Regions from separate parts of the Gottschalkia acidurici 9a genome, predicted to be linked through region 1. Evidence: riboswitches for the same ligand, from Rfam matches in the RefSeq annotation. Region 1 holds a riboswitch; the other holds the start of a gene.
The links. A riboswitch is a leader RNA that binds a small molecule or an ion and turns the genes downstream of it on or off. The one in region 1 is predicted to bind S-adenosylmethionine.
Positions count from the first base shown of each region.

Region 2: linked by a shared signal. The riboswitch ahead of metK (methionine adenosyltransferase) and the one ahead of metA (homoserine O-acetyltransferase MetA) in region 1 are both predicted to bind S-adenosylmethionine.

Region 1 is NC_018664.1:1,330,953-1,334,172, forward strand. It holds gene pheA (prephenate dehydratase) at 1-172, shown strand, start outside; gene CURI_RS06190 (shikimate kinase) at 176-604, shown strand; gene aroQ (type II 3-dehydroquinate dehydratase) at 663-1,097, shown strand; SAM riboswitch class I at 1,161-1,274, shown strand; gene metA (homoserine O-acetyltransferase MetA) at 1,349-2,260, shown strand; gene CURI_RS06205 (DNA-3-methyladenine glycosylase) at 2,356-2,970, shown strand; gene CURI_RS06210 (TIGR00266 family protein) at 3,123-3,220, shown strand, end outside.
Region 2 is NC_018664.1:233,197-236,416, reverse strand. It holds gene CURI_RS14855 (sigma-70 family RNA polymerase sigma factor) at 1-112, opposite strand, end outside; gene metK (methionine adenosyltransferase) at 360-1,547, opposite strand; SAM riboswitch class I at 1,771-1,876, opposite strand; gene CURI_RS01120 (hypothetical protein) at 2,859-3,220, shown strand, end outside.

The DNA.
Region 1 (3,220 bases):
AATAGAGTCGAGACCTATTTTAGGGAAGTCATGGGAATACTTCTTCTATATAGATCTTGAAGGAAATTTAAAAGATGATAGAGTAAAATTTGTTGTGGAAAAGATAAAGGCAAATAGTACTTACTTTAAACTACTAGGAAACTATAAAAAACCACATAGGAGGGCGTCGTAATATATGAAAAAAAGCATAGTATTGATAGGTATGCCGGGCTGTGGTAAAACTACTATAGGTGAAAAACTAGCAATAAAATTAGGATATGAATTTTGCGATATAGATAAATATATAGTAGAAAAAGAGAAGAAGAGTATAGATGAGATGTTTGAGCATGGTGAAGAGTATTTTAGAGATGTAGAAAGCAATGGAGTAGAAGATGTATCTAAAAAAGAAAAAGTAGTTATATCTACAGGTGGTGGAGTAGTAAAGAGGGAAAGAAATATAAGAGCTTTAAAAGAAAATGGAATTATAATATTCATAAATAGACCTATAGAAAACATAGTGTCAGATGTGGATGTTGAAAAGAGACCGCTGCTTAAAGATGGTAAAGAAAAATATATAAGCTATTTGAGGAAAGATATGATCTTTACAAAAAATACTGTGATATAGAAGTAATTAATGACAAAGATTTAGATGATGTCGTTGACAAAATTACGGAGATGATAATATGAAAATATTACTAATAAATGGTCCTAATATAAATATGCTAGGGATAAGAGAAAAGAATATATATGGAAATGTAGATTATAAAAGCCTATGTGAAATTTTAAGAGAGAAGTCTAAAGAACTTTCTATAGAATTAGAAATAGTTCAAAGTAATATAGAAGGAGAAATAATAAACTTTATTCATGAGGCCTATGAAAAATACGATGGTATGATAATAAATCCTGGAGCTTACACTCACTATAGCATAGCAATCTATGATGCACTAAAAGCTGTAAATATTCCTACGGTAGAAGTTCATATAAGTAATGTTCACGCAAGAGAAGAATTTAGAACAAAGTCAGTAACAGCACCAGCATGTATAGGACAGATAAGTGGATTTGGTGTAGATAGTTATATATTAGGAATGATAGGACTTGTAAACAGACTAAAATATTAAGGAAATTGCGAACATGTTGACATTTGACATGTATATATATATAATAAAACTTATAAAATAAAAAACTCATCGAGAGAGATTGAGGGAACTGGCCCAATGAAATCCGGCAACCGAGCTTGTGCTAAGGTGCTAAATCCAGCGGTATAGCCAAAAAAATTGGTATCCGGAAGATGAGGGAGCGATACAAAAAAAGCTTCTTTCATTTTGAAAGAGGCTTTTTTTATGAAAAAATATACTTTGGGGGTGTTTTTATGCCTATAGTAATACCTACAGAACTTCCCGCTTATAAAATATTAACTGAAGAAAATATATTTGTAATGGGAGAAAGTAGAGCTAAAACGCAAAACATAAGACCATTAAGAATAGCTGTATTAAATCTTATGCCTACTAAAATAGAAACAGAAACACAGATACTAAGGCTACTTGGAAATACTCCATTGCAAGTAGAGATTACACTTCTTCGCACAGAAACTTATGAATCAAGAAATATAAGTAAGGAACATTTAGAAAGTTTTTATAAGACGTTTAAAGAAATAAAAAATAAAAAATTTGATGGAATGATAATAACAGGAGCTCCTGTTGAACATATAGAATTTGAAGATGTTGAATACTGGCAAGAGCTAGCGGATATCATGGAATATACTAAAAGTAATGTAACATCTACATTTCATATATGTTGGGGGGCACAGGCTGGACTTTACTATCATTATAGTATAAATAAACATATGCTTGATAAAAAGATATTTGGAGTATTCAAACATAATGTAATTAATAAAAAAAGTAATCTTTTGAGAGGTTTCGATGATGAATATTTTGCACCGCAGTCGAGACACACAGATATATCAAGAGAAGATATATTAAGAATTCCAGAAATAGAACTACTTTCAGAGTCTGAAGAAAGTGGAGTATATATAGCTGCTAGCAAGGATGGGAGACAAGTATTTGTAACCGGTCATTCAGAGTACGATCCTTTGACTTTAAAAAGCGAGTTTGATAGGGATGTTGCAAGAGGTTTGGACAATGTGGATATACCTAAAAACTATTTTCCACAAGACGACCCAACTAAAGAGCCAATAGTAAGATGGAGAAGTCATGCGAGTTTATTATTTTCAAACTGGTTAAACTACTATGTATATCAAGAGACACCGTATGTACTTGATTAATACTAAAAATAAAAATAGGATATAATATAAAGTAAACCCCTAGATTAAAAAATAAATAACTAGGGGTTTACTTTATATTTGAAGGAAGTGATATTGTGAAAAAGCTAAATAGAGAATTTTATAGTAGGGATACATTAGAAGTAGCTAAAGATCTCTTAGGAAAATACTTAGTAAGAGAATCTAAAGGAAAAAAGATAGTTGGAAAAATAGTTGAAACGGAAGCATATATGGGGACTAAGGATAAAGGAGCTCATACATATAGCGGTAAAGTCACACCTAGAACTGAAGCTATGTTCGGAATTCCCGGCACTTCCTATGTATACTTGATATATGGAATGTATAACTGTTTTAATGTAGTTACTAAGGAAGAAGGAATACCAGAAGCTGTTTTAATTAGAGCAGTAGAGCCTATAGAAGGTCTAGAGGAAATGTCTTTAAATAGATTTAATAAAAGCTATATAGAGCTTAAAAAAAGAGAAATAAGAAATCTCACTAGTGGCCCAGGAAAGCTATGTATAGCACTTGATATAGATAGAAGCTTAAATAAAGCAGATTTATGTGGAGATAACTTATATATAGAAAATCCTGACGTAGATGAAAAGATTAATATAGTAGAGTCTAAAAGGATTGGAATTGATTATGCAGAAGAAGCGAAAGATTATTTATGGAGATTTTATATAGAAGGAAATGAATATGTATCAGTAAAATAATTATCTGAAGAAATACTATAATAGTATGTAAATTTAAAAAGTGATTTGATTTGAATAGAAGTTTTGTATATTATAAATTTATAAAGTATAAAAGTATGTAATTTATGTATTGATATAAATAATTATATAAAGAGAATAAAGGAGATAAAACTATGAGCATAGCGCATGAGATAGACTATAAAATATACGGAGACGATATGCAGTTTGTAGAAATTGAACTCGACCCACAAGAAAGTGTGATAGCAGAAGC
Region 2 (3,220 bases), 1.1 Mb from region 1:
TTGACGATATTATCAGTGGTTTCAAATCTTCTAAAATCTCCTCTTTATATTTACTATCTATTGGTCCTCCACTTTTAATCTGTTCGTAAAAGTGATTTATCTTTATATACATACTTACCTCCGTTAGGAGTACTCCATTGTTTATTCCTAGGTAAGTATAGTTTATATATGTAGACTTATTTGGTAAATTTAGGAGTTGAGTAAAAGTCCGCTTAAGATATCTTTCAAGTCCGTTCTTTTCTATTTAGTGTATATATAAAGTCGTGCTAACTATGTAATAGAGTTTCATTAACTACTTGTATTTTTTTGCAATAAAAAAGAGCCTTGTATAGGCTCTTTTTTATTGTTTTATTGGTTTATTATTGTCCTAGTCCTTCTTTTCTTAAGATTTCAGCTTTATCTGTTTTCTCCCAAGATAATCCTAAGTCTTCTCTTCCGAAGTGTCCGTATGCTGCTATTTGTCTGTATACTGGTTTTCTTAAGTCTAAATCTCTTATTATTGCAGCTGGTCTTAAGTCAAAATGTTTTTTAACTAGTTCTTCTATTTTAGTTTCTTCTATCTTATTAGTTCCGAAAGTATCTACAAGTATAGATACTGGTTGTGCAACCCCTATAGCGTATGCAAGTTGAAGCTCACATTTATCTGCAAGTCCTGCAGCTACTATATTTTTTGCAACGTATCTTGCAGCATAGGCAGCTGATCTATCTACTTTTGTTGGATCTTTTCCTGAGAAAGCTCCTCCTCCATGTTTTGCATATCCACCATAAGTATCTACGATTATTTTTCTTCCTGTAAGTCCAGTATCTCCTTGTGGCCCTCCAACTACGAATCTTCCAGTTGGGTTAATATAGTATTTAGTATCTTCATCTAATAATTCTTTTGGTATTATTGGACTTATTACATTATCTTTTAAGTCTTTCTCTATAGTCTCTTGATCTATTTCTGGTCCATGTTGAGTAGATATAACTATAGCGTCTACTCTAACTGGTTTATTATCATGGTATTCTACTGTTACTTGAGTTTTTCCGTCTGGTCTTAAGTAGTCTAGTGTTCCATCTTTTCTTACATCTGTTAATCTCTTTGCTAGTTTATGAGCTAATGATATTGGAAGCGGCATAAGCTCTTTAGTCTCATTACAAGCAAAACCAAACATTATACCTTGGTCTCCTGCTCCAATTAGATCTAATTCATTTTTTTGCCCTTCTCTATGTTCTAAAGCTTCATCTACTCCTTGAGCTATATCTGCTGACTGTTCGTCTATAGTAGTCATAACTGCACAAGTTTCTGCATCAAATCCATACTTCGCTCTAGTATACCCTATCTCTTCTACAGTCTTTCTTACTAACTTAGGTATGTCCACATAAGTATTTGTAGTTATTTCCCCTGCTACCATCACAAGCCCTGTAGTTACTGTAGTTTCACAAGCAACTCTTGACGATGGATCTTTTTCAAGCATAGCATCTAGTATAGCATCTGATATTTGATCACACATTTTATCTGGATGTCCTTCTGTTACTGACTCCGATGTAAATAACCATTTTCTCATTTTAACATATCACTCCTTATATTTATTATTCACAATAAGACGCATATTGAGTATCTTATCCTTCTCATTGTTTATAATTCTTAATCCCCTATGTCGATAGTTTCTTCTATGTCATTGATAAGAATATTAATAACTCATGTAATTTCAAAAGTACATTGAAATTGGTTTGTTAACTAAAAAGGACCCTTCTAAAAGAAGAGCCCTTATTTCTTATTATAATAAGACCTCATCTTCCAGAACTCTAGTCCTGCAGGATTTAGCACCAAATAATTTAAATTATCGGTTGCCGGGTTTCATAGGGCCTGTCCCTCCACCTCTCTTGATAAGGTAATCAAGTTTTTTATTCTATTTTCAATAGAGTAATGTTACCACATAGTTTTTTTATGTCAATAGCTATCTCAAACTCACATGCTAATTACAGTCCTTCTTTCTTCATATACTTTCTTGAACTCCCAACAATACATGCAACATCGGCTTTTTTATAATAAGTTTTGTATTTGACTTTTAATCTATAAGTTCATCTCTACTTACAGGTACTGCTCTAAGTGTTCTGTTGATGCTTCTATTATCTTGCTTTCAGTTCTTACTAACTAATAATCTAACTTTAATATTCCAATACTAGTTTTACATCAGAAGCCAAAGATAATAGTACAGGACTTTGGAACGAATCTGCTAAGGCTCAATACGAAGCTAAAGTACTGCTAGTAATAACTATAATGCGAATACTCAATCACAGCAAAACACCAGTGTAGATCTTGTTATAGTCATGACAGATAAAAAGTATCACAGAGCTAACTGTAGAACTGTAAGACAAATAAAGCAATACGTTACGTCAAGTGAAGCTCAAGTCACGGTATATACTGCCTGTAAAGTTTGTAACCCTTAAGAGATGTATTAATTGCATATCTTTTTTTATACCTAAAACCCTCTCACTGCAACCTCTCTTCCATGATTATTATAAAAAGATCATGTAAGGATAATTTGCTCCACAGGCTTAAAAGACAAGGCTTTACTCTAGTATTCAGATAACCTATAACCTTTTTTAAAAAATTAACTAAAACTTTATTTCCCTTCAGGAACACTCGCGTGAGCCAGAAGGATAACTGAGAAAAACATTCGGTTGATCTTCGGTTCTTAGTGTAAAACTCTACCTTGATTACAATCTAAACATTTTAACCTGTAATAGGTATTTAAATAAAAAATAGTTTAATTTGACACTTAATTCTTTATGTCATATGATTGATTTATGCTAGCATTTGTAAATTTAATATTTCAACGTTGAAAAAACAAATGGAAAGGGTGCATATTTATATGAGAATGATTAAATCGTTAACCAAATATCTATCACTTTTTTTAATTGCTACCATACTCACTTTATCAGTTTCTATTGATTCTTATGCTTCTAATGACACGATTGATTCCACACAAACTTTGGATTTAAATAACTCTGATGTTACAATTAGTGATCCTAAAACACTAGATGAATTAGCAGAAAGCTTATCTGAAAAATCTAATATTAGTAAAAATGAAGCTAAAGAAATGCTTCAAAATAGTTTAGAAACAGATGCTATATCTTTACGTACTGCTAGTGGAACAGAATATAGGGAGATTTCTCAAACTATATTCGTAAAAGGTAAATATTACGTTCAAATGGTTTTTTACTGTGAAGTAAA